3 regions of the Serratia sp. NFX21 genome follow, and region 3 is predicted to be linked to each of the others. Evidence: predicted binding sites of a transcription regulator. Region 3 holds the regulator's gene; each other region holds the start of a gene.
The links. Region 3 encodes sigma-54, which starts transcription at its own class of promoters, with help from an activator protein. Its sites were predicted from a motif close to GTTGGCACANNTTTCGCTNT; they were not measured.
Positions count from the first base shown of each region.

Region 1 (7,622 bases), 2.0 Mb from region 3:
GCATTGCTGCTGGCAGCCGGTGCCATTGAACAACAGACCGGGCTGAAAGACATGGAGAAAATGGGCGGTTTGGCGCGGCTGATGCCCTGGACCGCCGTTTCTCTGCTGATTGGCCTGGTGGCGATGGCCGCGTTGCCGCCGTTGAACGGCTTCGCCAGTGAATGGTTGATCTATCAGGGACTGTTCCACTTCAGCGCGGCACCCGGTTTTATTGGCCATCTGTTTGGCCCGCTGCTGGCGGTGGCATTAGCCCTGACCGGTGCGCTGGCGGTGATGTGCGTCAGCAAAGTGTTTGGCGTGGCTTTTCTGGGCGCTCCGCGCTGCGACGCTGCGGCAAACGCGGTTCAGGCCAATGTTTGGCTGACGCTAAGCCATGCGCTGCCGGCTCTGTTGTGTCTGGTTTGCGGTCTGGGTGCGCCCTGGATCATTCCACTGTTTGCCCACCTGATCGGCCTGACGTCCGAACAGTCACTCTCCTTGTCCGATACGCTGGTTTCCACCCCGCTGATCGCCATTTTATTGCTGGCGATGCCGCTACTGCCGTTGTTGATCGCGGCGCGTTACCAGACGCGTCGGCAACCTCGGCGGGTACAAGGCAGCGCCTGGGCCTGTGGTTATGGGCATGAGGACGCGATGGTGATCACTGCCACCGGTTTTGCTCAGCCGTTGCGAGTGATGTTTGCCCCACTGTATCAACTGCGCCGCTGGCTACCGGGATCCTTCGGTGACCGGTTACACCGTAACGCATTCGTTGCCTTCTGCCGCGGTCTGGCCGCCGTAGAGTTGGCGGTGCTGCTGGTCGTGGCTTTTGCCTGAGGAGGTAACGATGACCTATCCCTATGTGTTACTCGGTTTGCTGCAGGCCCTGCTGTTACTGGCTGTTGCCCCGCTGTTTGCCGGCATCAGCCGGGTGCTGCGTGCCCGCATTCATACCCGACGCGGCCCCGGCGTATTACAGGAATACCGTGATATAGCCAAACTGCTTAAACGCCAAAGCGTGGCGCCGGGGGCTTCCGGTCTGGCTTTTCGCGCTATGCCTTACTTACTGACCGGCACCTTGCTGGCCATCGCCTGTGCACTACCGATGCTGACTACCGCCTCACCGCTGCCTGCCATCGGTGATGTGATCACCCTGATCTATCTGTTCGCCGTGGTGCGCTTTGTGTTTGCCATTGCCGGGCTGGATACCGGTAGCCCCTTCACCGCTATCGGTGCCAGCCGTGAGGCAGTGTTAGGCATTCTGGTCGAACCGATCCTGTTGCTGGCTCTGTGGGTGACGGCGCTGGTCGCCGGTTCTACTCAACTGAGCGCCATGGTGCAAAGCCTGCTGGGCTTGCCGCATCACGCCTGGCTGCCACTGCTGTTGGCCGGTTTGGCCTGCGCGTTCGCCACCTATATCGAAATGGGCAAGCTGCCGTTCGACATGGCGGAAGCCGAACAAGAGCTGCAGGAAGGCCCGCTGACGGAATATTCCGGCGTCGAGCTCGGCATTATCAAATGGGGCATCAGTCTCAAACAACTGGTGGTGCTGCAACTGTTCCTCGGCGTGTTCCTGCCCTGGGGCCAGGCGGCACAGCTCACTGCCCCGCAGCTGTTGACTGGACTGGTGCTGGCGCTGTTCAAGCTGTTGTGTGCGGTGGTGCTGATCGCGGTTCTCGAAAATAGCGTGGCACGTTTGCGCTTCCTCAAGACGGGCCGTACCACCTGGGCCGGTTTTGGGCTGGCTTTTCTGGCGCTGGTTTCCTGGCTGGTCGTCGGCTGAACAATGATTAAGGCAATCAATAATGACTAACGAACATCAAGGCCAGCACTATCTGGCGGCGTTGCAGCAACAATTCCCCGCTGCCATGCTGGCGGCAGAATGGCAAACGGCCGACCAACTGACGGTGACCGTCAAACTCAACGCGCTGCCGGAAGTGGTGGAATGGCTGTATTACCAACAGGGCGGCTGGTTGTCGGTGCTGTTTGGTAACGACGAACGCACACTGTGTGGCAATTACGCGCTGTATTACGTGCTGTCGATGGAGCAAGGCACCAAATGCTGGATCACGGTACGGGCCGAGGTTGACGCCCAAACGCTGGAGTTTCCTTCCGTTACGCCACGGGTGCCTGCTGCCGTCTGGGGTGAACGCGAAGTGCGCGACATGTATGGCCTGCGCCCGATCGGTTTGCCGGATGAACGCCGGTTGGTGCTGCCGGACGACTGGCCGGACGATCTCCATCCGTTACGCAAAGACGCCATGGATTATCGTCAACGGCCCGCGCCCACCACCGATGTGGAAACCTATCCGTTCCAGAGCCTGGCCGGCAGTAAAGCCAACGTGGTGCCGATCGGCCCGCTGCATATCACCTCGGATGAACCCGGGCATTTCCGCCTGTTCGTCGACGGCGAAGACATCATTGATGCCGACTACCGGCTGTTCTATGTGCACCGTGGCATGGAGAAACTGGCCGAAACCCGCATGGGTTACAACGAAGTGACCTTCCTGTCGGACCGGGTGTGCGGCATTTGCGGTTTTACCCACAGCGTGGCCTACACCAGTTCGGTGGAGAACGCGATGGGCATCCAGGTGCCGGAACGCGCCCAGATGATCCGCTCAGTGCTGCTGGAAGTGGAACGCCTGCACAGTCATCTGCTGAATCTGGGGCTGGCCTGCCATTTCGTCGGTTTCGACTCCGGTTTTATGCAGTTCTTCCGGGTGCGCGAACAGTCGATGAAGATGGCGGAGATCCTGACCGGTGCACGCAAAACCTATGGTTTGAACCTGATTGGCGGCATCCGTCGCGACATTATGAAAGACGACATGCTGCAAACCCTGCGGCTGGCGGCGCAAATGCGCAGTGAGTTGGTGGATCTGGTCGATATCTTGCTCAGCACGCCGAATACCGAACAGCGCAGCGTCGGGGTTGGCCGGCTCGATCCACAAGTGGCTCGCGACTACAGCAACGTCGGTCCGATGATCCGCGGCAGCGGCCACCGCCGTGATACCCGTATCGATCACCCCTTTGCCGGTTACGCCAAACTGCCGGTGGAACTGTGCGTAGAGGACGGCTGTGACGTCTATTCCCGCCTTAAGGTGCGCATTCACGAAGTGTTCAACTCGCTCGGCATCATCGAGTTCGGCCTGCAAAGCCTGCCGAGCGGGCCGCTGGCGGTTGATGGGTTCAACTATATTCCGCACCGTTTTGCCCTGGGCTTTGCCGAAGCCCCACGCGGTGACGATATTCACTGGAGCATGACCGGCGACAACCAGAAGCTGTTCCGCTGGCGCTGCCGTGCCGCGACCTACGCCAATTGGCCAACCCTGCGTTACATGCTGCGCGGCAACACGGTTTCCGACGCCCCGCTGATCATCGGCAGCCTGGATCCCTGCTATTCCTGTACCGATCGCATGACCATCGTCGACGTGCGCAAGCGCCAGTCCATCATAGTGCCGTACAAAGAGATTGAGCGTTATGGCATCGAACGGAAAAACAAACCGTTCTAACCGGAGCCCATCATGCTGAAACTGATTAAAAAAGTGCTGAAAACCGGCCCGGCCACCGTCGCCTATCCGAGCCAGCCGTTGGTTGTAGACCCCAACTTTCGTGGCAAGCCCGAATACAACCCACAGCAATGTATTGCCTGCGGGGCCTGCGCCAACGCTTGCCCATCCAATGCGTTGAGTATGACCACCGATCTGACCCGTGGCACGGTGCGCTGGCAGCTGTTTCTCGGGCGCTGCATCTTCTGCGCCCGCTGTGAAGAAGTTTGCCCCACCGCCGCCATCCGGCTTTCACAGCAGTTCGAGCTGGCAGTGTGGCGTAAAGAAGACTTATACGAGCAGGCCGACTTTGCCATCTGCCATTGCCGTCAATGCGGCAAAGCCTATGCGTCGCAGAAGGAAATTGACTATGCCATGGCGCTACTCGGGCTAAGCAGTACAGAAACCGCCACGCGCCGTACGCAGTTTGAAACCTGCCCGGCGTGCAAGCAACAGCAAAACCTGACTCAGGCCGATCGCATTGACGTTGGCCGCCATTTGACCCGGGAGATCATCTCATGAATCCGCCACTGATTGGCCCACGCGACGAAAATGGCCTGCCGGTGCCGATCACCCTCGACGAAAGTATCGCCAAGCTGAAAACCACCTTACTGCAGGATATCCGCCGCTCGGCCTATGTTTATCGCGTGGACTGCGGCGGGTGCAATGGCTGCGAAATTGAGATTTTTGCTGCCGTTTCCCCGTTGTTCGACGCCGAACGCTTCGGTATCAAAGTGGTTCCTTCACCCCGTCATGCCGATATTTTGCTGTTTACCGGGGCTGTCACCCGCGCCATGCGTATCCCGGCGATCCGCGCCTGGCAGGCTTCGCCCGATCCGAAAATCAGCATCTCTTACGGTGCCTGCGGCAACAGCGGTGGCATTTTCCACGATCTCTACTGCGTATGGGGCGGCACCGATCGCATCGTACCGGTTGATGTCTATATCCCCGGCTGCCCCCCGACGCCGGCCGCCACCATTTATGGCTTTGCCATGGCACTCGGCCTGTTGGATCAGAAAATCAAAGGCCATCAGCATGACGAAACCCAGGGCGAGGCCACCCGCCTGTTGCACCCGGCATTACCTCAGCCGCTGCGGGTGCTGCTGGATCGCGAAGCCCGGCGGATGGCCGGTTATCGCTATGGCCGCCAGATCGCCGACCAGTTTATGCAACTGTTGGCCGCAGACAGCCCATTGCCGGTCGAACAGCGCATTAGCGCCTACCTGCAACAGCAGGACGATATGCGTTTAAGCGAGATTGTCGGCAACCTGCTGGGGATCTATCAACGGGTATTGCGGGGGGAACTGCGACTATGAGCCACTCCCATGCCCAGGTGGTGTTCTACTCCCTGAGCCGCAAATTCGTGCAAGAGAAAAAGGCCCCGCCGAAAGCCCAGGAGGTGATCTATTACAGCCTGGCGATTGGCCACCATCTTGGCGTCATCGACTGTCTGGAAGCCAAACTCAGCTGCCCGCTGGCCGGTTTCCGCGCCTGGGTACAACAACTGCCCGCGGCCAGCACCGCCCGGCGCAAGCTGGAAGGGGTCGATCGCTTCGGTGAAATCTGTATCGACAGTAGCCATACCCACCTGCTGGCCACCGCGTTAAGCGCTGCCGCCCCGCAAATGGACCCCCAACAGCAAGACTGGAGCCAACAGTTGATCGCCCTGCTGCAGTCGATTGAAAACGAACCCGCCATCTACCTGATGGTCCGGAGGCATGATGACTGACGTTTTATTGTGTGTGGGCAACTGCATGATGGGCGATGACGGCGCCGGCCCGCTACTGGCGGAGCTCTGTGCCGGCAATCCCCCCGCCGGCTGGACGGTGATCGACGGCGGAGCCGCACCGGAAAATGACATTGGGCATATCCGCGAACTGCGCCCTGCGCGGCTGGTGATTGTCGATGCCACCGACATGGGGCTGGCTGCGGGAGAAACCCGGGTGATCGATGAAAAAGACATTGCCGACATGTTCATCATGACCACCCATAACCTGCCGCTGAATTTCCTGATCGACCAACTGCGCGAAACGGTGCCGGAAATCACCTTTATCGGCATTCAGCCTGAGGTGGTGGCGTTTTACTACCCGATCGGCGCCGCGGTACGCCGTGCGGTGACCACCCTGCACCAGCGGCTACATGACTGGCCAATAAATGGCGGTTACCCGCCACTGGTGGTGACGAATGTCTGACGCCGCATCGTCATTTGTGTCGAGATGCCGTCGGTCACTTCGTCAGCTTCAGGCTAACCCTCTGCTTTTATTTGATTTTCAGGGTTGGCACGCTTTATGCGTAACCCAAGGCACAACCTATCCATAGTCATACCCGGATGAAGGGTAACTCAGGAGTTATTGATGAACCGGTTTATCATCGCCGATCCCAAGAAATGCATCGGCTGCCGTACCTGCGAAATTGCCTGTGTGATGGCGCACAGCGAAAGCCAGGACATTTCAGCGCTCAATGCCGCCAGCTTCGCCCCACGTCTGCATGTGATCAAAGGCGTTAATGTCAGCACCGCCGTGCTGTGCCGCCAGTGTGAGGACGCCCCTTGCTCCAACGTTTGCCCCAATGGGGCGATCAGCCGTACCAACGGCATGGTGCTGGTGATGCAGGAGCGTTGCATCGGCTGCAAAACCTGCGTGGTGGCCTGTCCCTACGGCGCGATGGAAGTGATCACCCGCCCTGTTGTCCGCCAGAACGGCGCCGTGATGAGTGCCACCACCGAGAAAGCCGAAGCCCATAAATGCGACCTGTGCATCGGTCGTGATAGCGGCCCGGCCTGTATGCAAACCTGCCCGACCAATGCGTTGCACTGTGTGGATCGCAACATGCTGCAAGAAATGAACGCCGAGAAACGCCGTCGCGCCGCGCTCGACACCCTGTCGTCACTGTTTTAGGAACTGAACCGATGAAAAAAATCACAACCGTCTGCCCATACTGCGGTGCAGGCTGCAAAATGAAACTGGTGGTCGACAACGGAAAAATCATCCGCGCCGAGGCGGCTGACGGCGTGACCAATCAGGGCGAACTGTGCCTGAAAGGCTATTACGGCTGGGACTTTCTCAACGATACCAAACTGCTGACCCCGCGTCTGAGCCAGCCGCTGATCCGCCGTGAAAAAGGCGGCAAGTTTGAGGCCGTCAGTTGGGATGAGGCCATTAGCTACACCGCACAGCGGCTACAGCAGATCAAGGATAAGCACGGTGCTAGCGCCATCATGCACACCGGTTCTTCACGCGGTACCGGCAATGAAACCAACTACGTGATGCAGAAGTTTGCCCGTGCGGTCGTCGGCACCAACAACGTCGACTGCTGCGCCCGCGTCTGTCATGGTCCGTCGGTAGCGGGTTTGCAGGCCACGCTGGGCAACGGCGCGATGAGTAACTCGATTGGCGATATCGAAAACTCCAAATGCCTGCTGGTCATCGGTTACAACTGTGCCGATTCGCATCCTATTGTGGCTCGCCGGGTGCTGAAGGCCAAAGAGAAAGGCGCGCAAATTATCGTCTGCGACCCGCGCCGTATCGAAACCGCGCGCATTGCCGACCAGCATTTGCAGATCAAAAACGGCTGTAATATGGCGCTGGTGAATGCCTTCGCCTATACGCTGATTGAAGAAAATCTGTATGACCGCGACTACGTGGCGAAATACACCGAAGGTTTCGAGGCTTACCGCCAGCAGTTAGCGGATTACGCACCGGAAGCGGTAGAACAGCTGACCGGCGTCAGCGCCCAGCAAATTCGCCAGGCGATGCGCACCTACGCCAGTGCCCCTTCCGCCACCATCATGTGGGGCATGGGAGTCACCCAGTTCGGTCAGGCGGTCGACGTGGTCAAAGGGCTCGCCAGTCTGGCCTTGCTGACCGGTAATCTGGGCCGGCCCAACGTGGGGGTTGGCCCGGTGCGTGGGCAGAACAACGTTCAGGGTGCCTGCGACATGGGCGTGCTGCCTAATGAGTTCCCAGGTTATCAGGCGGTCACTGACGCCGCGGTACGCGCCAAGTTCGCCGCCGCCTGGGGCATTGACGCCGCCAGGATGGACCCGGAAGTCGGTTACCGCATCACCGAGATCCCGCATTTGGTGCACGAAGGCAAAGT
Region 1 is NZ_CP183196.1:3,040,111-3,047,732, reverse strand. It holds gene ACNT1W_RS14420 (proton-conducting transporter membrane subunit) at 1-816, shown strand, start outside; gene ACNT1W_RS14415 (respiratory chain complex I subunit 1 family protein) at 827-1,762, shown strand; gene ACNT1W_RS14410 (NADH-quinone oxidoreductase subunit C) at 1,785-3,488, shown strand; gene ACNT1W_RS14405 (formate hydrogenlyase complex iron-sulfur subunit) at 3,501-4,046, shown strand; gene ACNT1W_RS14400 (NADH-quinone oxidoreductase subunit B family protein) at 4,043-4,840, shown strand; gene ACNT1W_RS14395 (formate hydrogenlyase maturation HycH family protein) at 4,837-5,253, shown strand; gene hycI (hydrogenase maturation peptidase HycI) at 5,246-5,716, shown strand; gene hydN (electron transport protein HydN) at 5,879-6,421, shown strand; gene fdhF (formate dehydrogenase subunit alpha) at 6,433-7,622, shown strand, end outside.
Region 1: the regulator sigma-54 is predicted to act here: its motif matches at 5,800-5,819, upstream of hydN (electron transport protein HydN).

Region 2 (7,622 bases), 1.1 Mb from region 3:
CCGGTGTTCACGCTGCAGCAGGATAAGCTCAGTGGGTATACGCTGGTTGGCAACGTGCGTTACCCGACCAGCGGCGGCAAGCTGACGGCGATCCCGGCGGGCAAGATGCCGGTGGTACCGGACGCGAAGCAGCAGGCCAATATTCTTGGCGGCGAGGCGGCGCTGTGGGCGGAAAACATCAGGGCGCCGATCCTCGATCTCAAGCTGTGGCCGCGCGGGTTCGCGGTGGCGGAGCGCTTGTGGTCGGCGCAGGACGTAACCGATGAAAACAACATGTACCGGCGGCTGGCGGCAGTTGACGCCTGGTCGGTGGTGTCGGTGGGCTTGCAGCAGCACGCAGAGACCGCCCGTGAATTCACCCGGCTGGCGAATAGCGTGCAAATCGCGCCGCTGCAAATCCTGGCCGAGGCGGTCGAGCCGGGCCAGTACTACACCCGTCAGCATCTGAAATTCAAGGCCGGTAATTATCATCAGTTCGAACCGCTGAATCGCTTTGCCGACGCTCTGCCGGCGGAAAGCAACGCAGTGCGCGAGATGGGGCTGCAGGTCGCGGCCCTGCTGAAAGATCGCAATAACAGTGCGGCGGCACAGGCGCTGCGCGAACGTTTGCAACGCTGGCAGTTGAATACCGCGCCGGTGAAAACGGTGATTGCCGGTAACCGGGTGATGCAGGATCTGGCTCCGGTAGCGCAGGATGTCGGCGCGCTGTCGGCACTGGGGCTGATGCTGCTGGAACGTTATCAGCAGAACAAACCCTTGAGCAAAGCAGAAGCCGGGCAGATACAGCAACAGCTGGACGCGGCGGCGCAAATACGCGACGAAGTGGTGATTGCGGCGGTTTATCCGCTGGAAGCCCTGCTGCGTGCCAGCGCGATCGAATAATTTTCTGCATCGTCGGGCTCAGCATGCGTAGGGGATCTGCATGCCGAGTCCTCACAGCACCTACAGCTGCAGCGGCGGCAACTGTTTGAAAATGCTGACCAGCCCTTCGCCCCAGCCTTTGCGGATGGCGTTGAAATGCGGATGATCTTCGGTAATACGGTATTGTTGTGCGCTGCTGAAACTGTCGCGCGGATAGATCATCACGTCGAGCGGCAGGCCGACCGACAGGTTACTGCGTAGCGTGGAATCGAGGGAGATTAGCGCGCACTGCATCGCCTGTTCCAGCGGGGTATCGTAGTTCAGTACCCGATCAATAATTGGTTTGCCGTATTTGCTTTCGCCAATCTGGAAATAGGGCGTATCGCGGGTGGCTTCGATAAAGTTACCCTGCGGATAGATATGAAACAGCCGCATCTCTTCGCCATGGATCTGGCCGCCGAGCAACAGGCTGCAGCTAAAATCGGTGGTGCTGCCGCTCTGCTGGGCTTCGCTGTCGCGTTGGATCACTTCCCGCACCGTTTCGCCCACCAGCGTGGCGGCTTCGTACAGACTGGGCGCATTCAGCAGATTGGGGCGTTCGGCGTCTTTGCAGCGGCGCTGCAGCAGGCTGATGATGCTCTGGGTGGTCGCCAGATTGCCGGCACTTTGCAGCACCAGCAAGCGTTCGCCGTCCTGCTGGAACACGTGCAGCTTGCGGAAGGTAGAAATATGGTCCACTCCGGCATTGGTACGCGAATCTGAAGCAAAGACCAGCCCGGATGACAAGCGCATGGCCACACAATAGGTCATTCCACAATTCCTCAAAACAAGACTGGCACGCCGCCAAACGCCAGCGTGCCGTAAACCTTCACTTTCGGCAACAGGCTATTGCCCGCTGGGCATCATCTGCACTTCGGCGATGGTCTGCATATTCTCGCAGCCGCCGCCCAGCCGCATGCCGCGCACCGGGCAGGCGTCCAGATAGTCGATGCCTACCGCCAGCTTAAGGTGTTGATTCGGCAGACGGGTGTTGTTGGTAACGTCAAAACTGTGCCAGCGTTCGTCGACCCAGGCTTCCGCCCAGGCGTGGGTGGCGACGTGCGTCGAGTCTTCGCTGTAAAGATAACCGCTGACATAGCGCGCCGGAATATTCAGGCTACGGCAGCAGGCCAGAAATACGTGGGTGTGATCCTGACAGACGCCGGTACCGGTGGCGAACGCCTGGGCCGCGCTGTCGGTGACGCTGGTGGAACCTGGGCTGTAAGGCATTTTCAGCAGCAGTTCGCCCATCAGGTTTTCCAGCCCGGCAAGCACCGCTTGCGGTTGGTAATAGCGCAGGGCAAAGGCCTGGATCGCACTGTCGGGCTGGGTCAAGGGGCTGTGGCGCAGGAATACCAGCGGTGACAGATGCCCCATCACCTGATCTTCCACGCCGTCTTCAATCTCCACCACGCCGTGGGCCTGAATGGTGATCGCCTGATGCGGGTGATCCAGCGTCAGCACGTGCAGTACGTTACCGAAGGCATCGGTGGTGCACACCGCATCTTCCGGCAGCGTCAGTTGCCAGGAGATAACGCGCTGGTGCCGGGAATTCTGTGGCGTCAGGCGCAGATACTGGGTGCTGCGCTGCACCTGCTGGGCGTAGGTATAATGGGTATTGTGCTCAATGTTGAGTTTCATTGTGCCTCCAGATAGGTGTGATGGATGCTTTCCGCAATGCCGCCAATTTGCCCAAGAAATGCGTCCAGCCAGTCGTTCAGCCCGACCCGGTTCAGATCCTTCATGCTGCTGAAGCGCAGTTCGGCGTGCAGCGTATGTGCCAGCCGGCGCGGTTGATTGGCGCTGTTGCCACCAATTTGTTCCAGTTGCTGCACCATATCGCCGACGCAGGCCAGCAGGGAGCGCGGGATCTCATTACGCAGGATCATCAGTTCGGCGATGGTGTCGCGGCTGAGCTGCTGCTTGTAGATACTGTGATAGGCTTCGCGGGCGCTGACCGCCCGCAGCAGCGTATCCATGCGGTAATACTCGCGTACCGGGTCGCCGTCGCTGTCCATCAGCGCGTTTTTCACCCCCAGCAAGCGGGCGGTGCTGTCGGCCCGTTCTAGCAGGGTGCCGAGGCGAATAAAGCACATGGCGTCGCTGCGCAGCAGTGTGCCGAACATGGCACCGCGAAACAGGTGTGAGCGTTCTTTTACCCAGTCGAAGAAAGCATCGGCCCCCACCGAGCCAATGCCCTGGCGACGGATCAGCTTCATCTCGATCCAGGTGGAGTTAATGCACTCCCAAACCTCGGAAGACAGGCTGCCGCGTACCGCGTGAGCGTTGTTCCAGCCCATCTGCAAACAGCTGTAAATGCTGCTGTGGTTGCGGCTGTCGAGGGCAAAAAAACTGACCAGATTGGCCATGGTCAGGTCGGGATAGGCTGCGGCATACAGCTCCCCGGTGCTGGTCAGATTGAGCGGCACCTGCAGATCCTGATCTTCGCTGTCACGGATCGGCATCATCGATAACTTGTTGGTGACGTCGAGTACCCGGGCGATGCTTTCTGCCCGCTCCAGATAGCGGGCCATCCAATAGAGTTCACTGGCAGTTCGGCTCAGCATGCGTCGTCCTCCAACACCCAGGTATCCTTGGTTCCCCCGCCTTGCGACGAGTTGACCACCAGCGAGCCTTGCGCCAGCGCCACGCGCGTCAGGCCGCCGGGCACCAGGCGAATTTCCGCACCACTGAGGGCAAACGGCCGCAGATCGATATGCCGCGGCGCGAGGCCGTCGTTGACGAAGGTCGGGCAGGTCGACAGTGCCAGCGTGTTTTGCGCAATATAGTTGTGCGGTTTGGCCAGCAGCAGGGTACGGAAGTGAGCGATTTCGTCTTTGGTCGCAGCCGGGCCGATCAGCATGCCGTAGCCGCCGGCGCCGTGAACCTCTTTCACCACCATCTGTTCCAGATTGGCCAGCACGTAAGACAGCTCATTTTTATGACGGCATTGCCAGGTCGGCACATTGTTGAGGATCGGCTCCTCCTGCAGATAGAAGCGCACCATCTCCGGTACGTACGGATAGATTGACTTGTCGTCGGCCACGCCGGTGCCGATGGCGTTGGCCAGCACCACGTTACCGGTGCGATATACCGACAGCAGCCCCGGCACGCCGAGCATCGAGTCCGGGCGGAACGCCAGCGGATCGAGGAAGGCGTCGTCTACCCGCCGATAGATCACGTCCACCTTGCAAGGCCCGGCGGTGGTGCGCATAAACACCGCGCCATCCTTGACGAACAGATCGGCGCTTTCCACCAGTTCAACCCCCATCTGCTGCGCCAGGAAACTGTGCTCGAAATAGGCGCTGTTAAAGCGGCCCGGCGTCAGCACCACCACGGTCGGATCGTTAATCGGCGAGCTTTCACGCAGGGTTTGCAGCAGGTGCGACGGGTAGCGTTCCACCGGCGCAATACGCTGCTGGGCGAACAGTTCCGGGTACAGGCGCATCATCATTTTGCGGTTTTCCAGCATGTAGGACACGCCGGACGGGGTGCGCAGGTTGTCTTCCAGCACGTAATACTGGCCGTCGCCGCCGCGCACCATATCCACGCCGACAATGTGCGCGTAAATATTGCGGTGCAAATCGACCCCTTGCATGCAGGGTTGATATTGATCGTTGGCCAGCACCTGTTCCGCCGGAATGATCCCGGCTTTCAGAATATGTTGTTGATGGTAAATATCGTGCAGAAAGGCGTTCAGCGCCTGGACGCGCTGGCGGATGCCGCGATCGAGCATCGCCCATTCGCCGGCGGGAATGATGCGCGGCACGCTGTCGAACGGGATTAGCCGTTCGGCACCATCATCCTCACCATAAACGTTAAAGGTAATTCCCACCCGATGGAACAGCAGTGCAGCCTCTTCCCTTTTACGCTGAATGGCCTTGTGATCGGCCTGTTGCAGCCAATGGCAGTAAGCTTCGTAATGACCCCGGTGTTTACCCTCAGCCAGAAGCATCTCATCAAAAAACGGTGAAGCGGACAGATCGATATTTAGCATCGTCACCTCGTCGACATTGCAGGCTGTAGACGGATCCAGCATAAAATGTGCCAAGGTGATAAAGGGGCGATAATGGCGCGAAAACGCCAGGTTGTGGCAGGAGACGGCCCGCTTTGGGTGCAACCCAACCGGACGCTGCCTTAAAACGGGGCAAAACTGCGGCGCGTCTGGGGTAATTATGACCGCTGATGGCGCAACGCTAAGGGCAAAATGTTCTACTGGTGCACTGGCGGGCCACAGGGGCCCGCCTTGAGGTTCAAACCTGCAATGACGGCTGTGGAGCGCCGATAGACTGCTGCAGATAATTCAGTAGCACCTGCCGGGTAAAGTGTGGTTCTTCTATCCCGCTGTGCTGCAGGAAATGCTGCAGGTTGCTGCAATCCCACTGGTAGGTGTTTTGGTAGAGCTGCACCGTCGATTGTCCATTCACCATATTGTCCCTGAACAGGCTGAGCAACGGGTAGAGCGGCGCATCGCCGTTGTGTTCCCACTGCGCCCGCCATTGATCGAAGGGCAGCGGATGGAAGTGGTAGCCAAATTCACGCTCCAGCAGGCTGAAGAAGTCCTGCAGCGTCAGGTTATTGCGGTGCTGGTGGATCAGGTTGAATTTCTTCCCCAGAGCCAGCGGATTACGGCTGACATGTGCAATGGCCTGGGTCATATAGTCCACCGTCGTCAGGCCCTCGCGCAAATCCTGCAGCGCAGGCCGCGTGCCACTGGCAATACAGGTTTTCACCAGTCGCCCCCACCATTGATAGCTGGCACTGACGCCGGTGCGGCTATGGCAGGTGGCGTACCCCAGACGGAAGGTCATCAGCGGCAGGCCTTGCGATGCCGCCAGATCGGCAATTTTTTCCATTACCCATTTGCTGCGGACGTAGCCAATATCGGTGATCACCGCCGGCAGGTTCTGGTCGATGTCGTCACTTTCCAGCATCACCCGTTTGCCGGTGTGCAGATGCCCCCAGCTATAGACCGAAATCGTCGACATCAACATCAGTGGTTTGGTGCGCTGATGCGCGGCAAAGCGAATGATTTCGCGCAGCCCCTGCACATTGTCGCGTTTCATATAAGAATAGGGTTGGATAAAGTTCACCGCGCTTGCCGAATGATAAATGATATCGACTTGCTGGCTGAGTTCACGGTAGCGCTCAGGTGACAGGGCGAAATCATGCTCGGCCACGTCGCCGGGGATCAGATGGATGCGGCCGCGCTGCTCGGGGGATAAAGCAATCTGATAGCGAGTCAGGATCTCGTCGAGGCGTTGTTGCGGGGATATCCGGCTGCGCTCCCGCACCAGGCAATACAACTCGGCACGGGTGGTGGTCAGCAGCTCTGCCAGCAGATGCGCACCGATAAACCCGGTGGCACCGGTGAGCAAAATGGCCCTGGGCGAGCTTATCTGCCATACGTCGTAATGCGGATTGATGGTGAGGTCTGCGGGTAACCAGACGTCGTCCTGCAGAGCACGCACCGGTTCGCTGTCCACCGTCGGCAGTGCATGGCCGCTGCGTTCATCCAGCGCCTGCGCCAGACGATTTATCGTCGGGTATTCATAAATATCGCGGACATAAACCTTCCCTCCAATTTGCTGGGCGATGGCCGTCGCCAACTTTGCCGCCAGCAGTGAATGGCCGCCGATGTCGAAAAAGTTGTCTTCGGCGCGGATATTCTCCGTCCCCAACAGCTGGCACCAAATAGCGGCAAGGGTCTGCCGGCTGCCGGTCAGCGTTTCTGCTGCCGGAGGTTGATCCGCGTGGGAAAGGGCCAGCAGCGCAGCCTTATCGGTTTTGCCGTTGGCGTTGATCGGCAGACGTTCCAGCAGCCGGTACTCGGCGGGCAGGAAGTAAGATGGCAATGTGGTTTTCAGATGTTGCTTCACGCGTTCGATCACCCCAGCGTCGTTCCGATCGGCCACCAGAAAGGCCACAATCTGTTTGTTAGCCGGATCCTGCGGCTGGGTAACGGCAGCAACGGCGGCCTTCACGCCTGTCACCTGTGCCATGACGCTTTCTATTTCGCCCAGTTCCACGCGGTTACCACGGATCTTGATCTGGTCGTCGATACGGCCGAGGAACTGGACACGATGATCCGGCAGCCAGCGCGCCCGATCGCCGCTGCGGTAGAGCCGTTTTCCGGCAAAATGCGCGGGGGTAATAAATTTTTCGGCGGTGAGCGGCGAATCATTCAGATAGCCGCGTGCCAGGCAACTGCCGCTGATGTAAAGCTCGCCGGGTTGCTGCCCGCTGACGGGTTGCAGATTATCATCGAGAATGAATATCTCGGTATCTGCCACCGGCCGACCGATAGTGGCAGGAGCGTGTTGTGTGGCGCAACTGACCAAATTCCAGGTGGCGAAGATGGTGGCTTCTGTCGGGCCGTAGTAATCCACCAACGGGTAGCTCACCCCGCTGAGATCGACCGGGTTGAGCTTTTCCCCTGCGGTAAACAGGTAGCGCAACGCCAGGTTTTCCGGCTGTGGCGCACTGACAATTTCAGCCACCAACACTGTGGGCACAAAAGCATGGGTGATTTGGTGGTGCGCGAAGAAGTCGAGCAGGGCAGAAGGCTGCAAGCGGGTCTCTTCCTCTGGCAAATACAACGTACCGCCGCTGGTCAACGCTGCCCAAATTTCCCACTGCGCCACGTCAAAACCAATACCGGCTATCAGCGTTGAACGGCTTGTGTGGTTCATGGCGAACTTTTGGTTATGCCAGAGGACAAT
Region 2 is NZ_CP183196.1:954,245-961,866, forward strand. It holds gene ACNT1W_RS04465 (beta-N-acetylhexosaminidase) at 1-882, shown strand, start outside; gene ACNT1W_RS04470 (proteasome-type protease) at 943-1,671, opposite strand; gene ACNT1W_RS04475 (transglutaminase family protein) at 1,747-2,541, opposite strand; gene ACNT1W_RS04480 (alpha-E domain-containing protein) at 2,538-3,467, opposite strand; gene ACNT1W_RS04485 (circularly permuted type 2 ATP-grasp protein) at 3,461-4,897, opposite strand; gene ACNT1W_RS04490 (amino acid adenylation domain-containing protein) at 5,154-7,622, opposite strand, start outside.
Region 2: the regulator sigma-54 is predicted to act here: its motif matches at 4,933-4,952, upstream of ACNT1W_RS04485 (circularly permuted type 2 ATP-grasp protein).

Region 3 (7,622 bases):
ACTATGGTGCCCACTTTGTGCATAGCCGTGGGGCGGGTTATCGCCTGCAGGTCGATGACGTCGTACTGTTTAGCGCCCTGCAACATCAGGAACGTAAAAAACACGCCACGCCACGCAGCGCGCAGGAACGGGTGCACTATTTGCTGATTCGTTTTCTGACCTCAGCCTTTTCTCTGAAACTTGAAGATTTAGCCGATGAATGGTTTGTCAGCCGTGGCACGCTGCAAAACGACATGGCTGAGGTAAGAGAGCGTCTGGCGCACTACCAATTGACCATTGAAACCAAACCGCGCTACGGCATGAAGCTGTTTGGTTCGGAGATGGCGATCCGCGCCTGTCTGACCGATCTGTTATTCCAGCTGCATCTGGCCGATGCCGAAAATCCACTGCTCAACAATGAGATCCTGCGTCAACCGCAGGTGACGACCTTTGCCGGTTTGCTGCATCCGTTGCTGTCGCAATATGCCATTCGTTTGACGGACGAAGGTGAGCAGTATCTGATTTTCTATTGTGCAGTCGCGCTGCAACGCATTACCGATGGTTATCCGCTGCCGGACTTTGACGTTGAGGACGGGGATGACGCGGTGCGCAAGGTTTCGACCTGGCTGGCCGGGGAACTGCGTAAAGCCAGTGGCAAAGAGATATCGATAGCGGAAGAGGCCTACCTGCGGGTGAACATTGCTGCGCGGCGGGTGCAGGAGGTGCAACCTACCGAGATCAACGCCGACGATGAAGAAGCGCTGGTGGATTACATTCTGTCGTATATCAACGCGCACTATAACTACAATCTGCAGGGTGACAAGCAGCTGCGTGCCGATCTGCTGACCCATATCAAGACCATGATCACCCGGGTGAAATACCAGATTAATATCCCCAACCCGCTGCTGGCGAACATTAAACAGCACTACCCAATGGCCTATGACGTGACGCTGGCCGCGGTCTCCAGCTGGGGGAAATACACGCCCTACACCCTGAGTGAAAACGAGATCGGTTATCTGGTACTGCACATTGGCGTTGGGCTGGAGCGGCATTACAACATCGGCTATGAGCGACACCCGCAGGTGATGCTGGTGTGCGATACCGGTAACTCGACGGTGCGGATGATCCAGGCGCAGATCGCACGCAAATACCCGCAACTGGTGATGACGCGCATCGTTTCACTGCGAGATTACGAGGTGCTCAGCCATATCGACGAAGACTTCGTTATTTCCAATGCGCGGGTTAGCGAAAAGAACAAGCCGGTGGTGGTGATGTCGCCGTTCCCGACCGAATACCAGCTCGAACAGCTCGGCAAACTGGTGCTGGTGGATCGTACCAAGCCCTATATGCTGGAGAAGTTCTTCGACGCCGAGCATTTTATGTTGGTCAATGAACCGCTGACCCAGGCGGAATTATTCCAGCAGGTGTGCCGCCAGCTTGAGCAAGAAGGCTATGTTGGCGAAGATTTTTACCCTTCAGTGGTAGAGCGCGAGGCGATTGTTTCTACCCTGCTGGGTGAAGGGATCGCGCTGCCGCACTCGCTGGGGTTGCTGGCGAAAAAAACCGTCGTGGTGACGCTGCTGGCGCCACAGGGGGTGCCCTGGGGTGAAGGTGAAATTGCCCACGTGATTTTCCTGCTGGCGATCAGCAAGAGCGATTACGAAGAGGCGATGGCAATCTACGATCTGTTCGTCACCTTTGTGCGCGAACGTTCGATGAGTCGCCTGTTGGGCAGTGATAATTTCGACAGCTTCAAGGCGGTGGCGCTGGACTGTTTAAGTAGGATCTAGCTGCAGGAATGATGTGTTGTAAAGTAGGTGCGCTGCATGTAGCGCACCTGACTCTTTAGTCTTCGTCAAAACCGGAATTGATCAGTTCGATCACCGCCGCCAGTGCTTTCGCTTCATCCGGGCCGGTGGCTTCCACTTCGATATGACGGCCCTGCGCGGAGTCCAGCATCAGCAGCGCAATCACGCTGCTGGCTTCGGCCTCGGTGCCACTGTCGTTGCGTAGCATCACCTCGGCATCAAAGCTCTGCACCAGCTCAAACAGCTTCATCGCCGGGCGCGCGTGCATCCCCAGCTTGTTTTTGATTTCAACCGTTTGTTTGACCGTCATTGTTTGCGTTTTTCCAGCGTGCGGTGGCGCGACTGCACGTTTTTGCCGCGTGAGCGGAAGTAGTCGGCCAGCTGTTCTGCCACGTAGACTGAACGGTGCTTACCGCCGGTACAGCCAATGGCGACCGTCAGGTAGCTGCGGTTGTTGGTTTCCAGCATTGGCAACCACTGTTCGAGATAGCTGCGGGTCTGGTAGATAAAATTGTGCACTTCGGTGTGGCGATCGAGGAACGAGGCGACGGGTTTATCCAGACCGGTCATTGGGCGCAGTTTCGGATCCCAGTGCGGGTTAGGCAGGAAGCGCACGTCAAACACGTAATCGGCGTCGATTGGAATACCGTGCTTGAAACCAAAGGATTCGAACACCATGGTCAGTTCGCGCTCGCGTTTGCCCAACAGGCGGGTACGCAGCATTTCGGCCAGTTCATGCACTGACATTTCTGAGGTATCGATGATCAGATCGGCCCTGGAGCGCAGTGGCTCAAGCAGGTCGCTCTCTTCATCGATGGCGCTTTCCAGCGACAGGTTCTTGCTCGATAGCGGGTGCAGACGGCGAGTATCACTGTAGCGGCGAATCAGCGTATTACGATCGGCATCGAGGAACAGCAACTGCGGCGAAAAACTGTCCGGCAGTTGAGTCATCGCATATTCAAACACTTCCGGCGATTCCGGCATGTTACGTACGTCGATGCTTACCGCAGCGGAGCTATTGCGTTCCGCCAGCGTATTGGCAAGCTGCGGCAGCAGTACCACGGGCAGGTTATCAACGCAGTAAAAACCCATGTCTTCCAGCGCCCGTAAGGCGACGGATTTCCCTGAACCGGAACGGCCGCTGACAATCATCAGCACCATGTGGCAACTCCCCCTGGCATCTCAGTGGCGTTTATCGCCACCGTTAGAAACTTTAGGATCCCTGTCCGAACCGGGATCCATCGTGGCTAAACAGTATCGTTATCCGGGCTGGAAGTCACGCCAGCCGGGCGTTACTCGGTGATGATTTGGTAAAGCTCTTCGTCACTTTGCGCCGCACGCAGGCGGCGGCATACGGTTTTGTCGGCCAGGCGCTTGGCGACCAGCGACAGAGTATGCAAATGGGTTTTACATTGGTCGGCAGGTACCAGTAAGGCAAACAGCAGATCGACCGGCTGGTTATCAATGGCGTCAAAGGCGATAGGTTGGTCGAGACGGATAAACACGCCAACGGCCCGCAGTGTGTCCTCTTCCAGTTTGCCGTGGGGAATAGCGATACCATTGCCGATACCGGTACTGCCCATGCGCTCGCGGGTGAGAACCGCGTCAAATACTACCTGTGATGACAGGTTGAGCTGTTTTGCGGCCAGTTCGCTGATAATTTCCAAAGCCCGTTTCTTGCTGGTGCAATGGACGGAGCTTCTGGTGCACTCGATGTTTAACACCGAGCTTAATTGCATTGTTTCGTTGTTCATCTCATCTTCACTTAAAACCACACCAGCAAGCAGGAGGCTTGTGAGGTGATTTTTCGCCTTGTTTAACCCTTGATGGCTTATCGGCGCGATACCCATACAGGTAACGCGCCGATGGCCGAGGCTACGTTTGAGCCGTACCCGCTGACGGAAACGGCCCAGAATGTCAGTGTTGTTTCAGTTTGTCTTTATGTTTGTTCAATTGACGCGCCAGTTTGTCGATCAGGCTATCAATTGCAGCATACATGTTCTCGTCTTCCGAGGTGGCGTGCAACTCGCCTCCATTCACGTGCACCGTCGCTTCCGCAATCTGCTGCACTTTTTCCACACTAAGTACGACATACACCTGATTTATGCGATCAAAATACTGTTCGAGTTTGGCGAACTTGGTGTTCACGAACTCGCGCAAAGGTTCGGTGATTTCGATGTGGTGTCCGGTAATGTTGAGCTGCATAATGTCTTCCTTCTCAATAGAGGTCAAACCAACTGTTTACGCTGGTTGGACGGCGGGATGGACAAAGACTCTCGGTACTTGGCGACGGTACGCCGCGCCACGATGATCCCCTGGTCGGAGAGCAGGGTGGCCAGCTTGCTGTCGCTGAGCGGTTTGGCGGGGTTTTCCGCCGCGATCATTTTCTTGACCACTGCCCGGATCGCCGTAGAGGAAGCTTCGCCCCCGCTGTCGGTATTCACATGGCTGGAGAAGAAATATTTCAATTCGAAAATGCCGCGCGGACTGTGCAAAAACTTCTGCGTGGTCACGCGTGAAATTGTCGATTCATGCATCTCCACGGCCTGGGCAATATCTGCCAGCACCATGGGCTTCATAAATTCTGTGCCCTGTTCAAAGAACGCCTGTTGCTGCTCGACGATGCAGCGCGAAACTTTCAGCAGAGTGTCGTTTCGGCTTTCCAGACTTTTGATCAGCCATTTCGCTTCCTGCAAATTGCTGCGGATGTACTGCCCGTCACTGTCGTTACGTGCGCTATTGCCCATCGCGGCGTACTGCTGGTTGATCTTCAAGCGTGGAATGCTGTCGCTATTAAGCTCGACCGTCCAGACATCCTGCACTTTGCGCACCAGCACGTCCGGGATCACATACTCGGATTCGCCGGTGTTGATCGACTGACCCGGACGGGGATCCAATGACTGGATCAGCAACATCGCTTCTTTCAGTGTATCTTCTTTTGAGCGCGTTGTTCGCATCAGGCTGCGAAAGTCGTGGTTAGCCAGCAGGTCCAGATGCTCACTGATGATCAGGCGTGCCTCAGCCAGATAGGGCGTGTCTTTAGCGTACTGGGAAAGCTGAACCAGCAGACAATCGCGCAGGTCGCGCGCGGCGACGCCAACTGGATCAAAACGCTGTACGCGCTTCAATACCGCTTCGACTTCGTCCATTGTCACATTATCGTCACCCAGGCTCTCCAGAATGTCTTCCAGCGGCACGGTGAGATAGCCGGTGTCGTCAACGGCGTCGACGATTGAGGTGGCAATAGCGGCATCGGTGTCGGAAAACGGCGTCAGATCCACTTGCCACATCAGGTAATCCTGCAGGGTCTGGGTGGTCTCGCCCTGATAAACCGGTAGCTCATCGTCACTGTAATCGGTGCGGGTACCGGACGGCGTACCGGCGGTGTAAATTTCGTCCCAGGTGGCGTCGAGCGGCAGCTCTTCGGGCATGTCCTTTTGTTCCAACGCCTCGCGGGTATCCAAACCTTCGGTTTCGACAGTTTCTTTGGCGTCGACTTCTTCGTGCAGGTCGCTCTGTTCAAGCAATGGGTTGCTCTCTAACGCCAGCTGTATCTCCTGCTGGAGCTCAAGCGTGGACAACTGCAGCAGGCGGATAGCCTGCTGGAGCTGGGGGGTCATGGCCAGTTGTTGGCTAAACCTGAGTTGCAAACCTTGCTTCATAATCTTCAGTCTACTTCCGTTAACAGTCGTCCATCAGGACGCGCTGGCACTCAGAGGCGGAATTCTTCGCCCAGATAAACGCGTTTCACCTGCTCATCGGCCAGAATAGCATCCGGCGTGCCGTGGGCAATCAGTTTGCCCTGGCTGACGATATAGGCGCGTTCACACACGTCCAGCGTTTCGCGCACGTTATGGTCGGTGATCAGCACGCCCAGGCCGCTGTCACGCAAGTGCTCGATAATTTTTTTAATGTCGATAACGGAAATCGGGTCAACCCCGGCGAACGGTTCATCCAGCAGGATGAATTTCGGATTCGCGGCCAGCGCGCGGGCGATCTCGACGCGGCGGCGTTCACCACCGGACAGCGCCTGGCCCAGGTTGTCGCGCAGGTGGGAGATATGGAATTCTTCCATCAGCTCTACCGCACGGTCTGCTCGCTGCTCGCTGCTGAGATCTTCACGGATCTCCAGCACGGCCATCAGGTTGTCATACACGCTGAGGCGGCGGAAGATAGAGGCTTCCTGCGGCAAATAACCGATGCCACGGCGCGCACGGGCGTGCAGCGGCAGCAGGCTGATGTCTTCTTCGTCAATCACGATACGCCCGGCATCACGCTGAACGATACCCACCACCATGTAGAAGGTGGTGGTCTTGCCGGCGCCGTTTGGCCCCAGCAGGCCGACGATCTCGCCGGATTTCACTTTCAGGCTGACGTCTTCAACAACTTTGCGGCCCTTGTAGGCTTTCGCCAGGTTTTCTGCGATGAGTGTAGCCATAAGTGATTAGTTACTCTTCTTTTGCCCGTTTTTGTCTTGCAACTGCGACGGTACCAGAACCGTAGTCACGCGTTTGCCTTTGTCGCTAAACGCCTGCATTTGCTGCTGTTGCACCAGATAGGTGATGCGATCGCCTTTTACGTTGCTGTCGAGCTGTTCCAGATAGGCATTCCCGGTCAGGGTCACCAACTGCGACGCCACATCGTAACGGACCTTCTGCGCGTGGCCTTTCACCGGCTTGCCGCTGTCTTGCATCTGATAGAAGGTCACCGGATTGCCAAAGGCTTCGATATAAGTTTTGTTCTGATCGCCGCCCGGACGGGTCACCACAACCTTGTCTGCCTTGATATCGATAGTGCCTTGCTTGATCACCACGTTATCGGTAAAGGTGCTGACGTTGCTCTGCATATCCAGAGACTGTTTCAGTGAGTCAATGCTTACCGGTTGGCTGGAGTCGGACTTCAGCGCCCAGGCGGGTGCGCTGGCGGCCAAAATCAAGCTGCCGATCAACAAATTACGGCTTGGTTTGTTGGTTCTGAATTTCATAGTTGGTCTTAACCTTATCAATCAGCTCAGCGGTTTTGGCCCGCAGGTTCCCACGCATTTTCATGCCGTTAGAGGTGAAGTTCGTCCCATAGAGCGTCACTTCGTCATCCGAAGCCACATCCTGGGTCACCAGGTTCACCTGAGCATTGTCTGTTTTAATTTTTTCCAGCTGTGAGGTGGTGGTCAGGCTGTTCACCTCGACATGGCCGTAAAGATACAGCATCCGGTCTTTAGTCAGTTTGGCGCGATCGGCGCGAACTGACCAGGTGGCCACCGCGTTTTCATCAAACAGCGTCATCACCGGCTGGGTAAACCAGCTTAATTCGTCGGCCTCATAGTACTTTACGTCTTCCGCCACCAGCTTATAGCTCAGCTTGCCGGTCGGATTGTACACTATGGTGACCGTGTGCTGGCTCTGATAAGTCGGGTCTTTACTGTTAGCCGGTCCCGGCATGGCATCATCATTGACATCCGTCATGTTCCAGCCAATCAGCGCCAATGCGATCACCGCCAGCAGGATGGTGATCCAAAGTTTGGTTTTACTCATATCGACAGCCCTTTGGCGTCCTCCAGCTTGTTCTGAGCCAAAAGAATAATGTCACACAGCTCGCGCACCGCACCGCGGCCGCCGGCAATGCGGGTAATATAGTGGGCTCGTGGCAGCAACAGAGGATGTGCATCTGCTACCGCGACCGCCAGGCCAACCTGGGCCATCACCGGCCAGTCGATCAGGTCGTCGCCGATATAGGCTACCTGATCTGCCGTTAGCGACAGTGTATCCAACAGTTCGCGGAAGGCCAAAAGCTTATCGGATTGCCCCTGATAAAGGTGGGTAATACCGAGGGTATTTG
Region 3 is NZ_CP183196.1:5,080,856-5,088,477, reverse strand. It holds gene ACNT1W_RS23830 (BglG family transcription antiterminator) at 1-1,769, shown strand, start outside; gene npr (PTS phosphocarrier protein NPr) at 1,825-2,097, opposite strand; gene rapZ (RNase adapter RapZ) at 2,094-2,948, opposite strand; gene ptsN (PTS IIA-like nitrogen regulatory protein PtsN) at 3,080-3,541, opposite strand; gene hpf (ribosome hibernation promoting factor) at 3,705-3,992, opposite strand; gene rpoN (RNA polymerase factor sigma-54) at 4,016-5,449, opposite strand; gene lptB (LPS export ABC transporter ATP-binding protein) at 5,500-6,225, opposite strand; gene lptA (lipopolysaccharide ABC transporter substrate-binding protein LptA) at 6,232-6,771, opposite strand; gene lptC (LPS export ABC transporter periplasmic protein LptC) at 6,740-7,318, opposite strand; gene kdsC (3-deoxy-manno-octulosonate-8-phosphatase KdsC) at 7,315-7,622, opposite strand, start outside.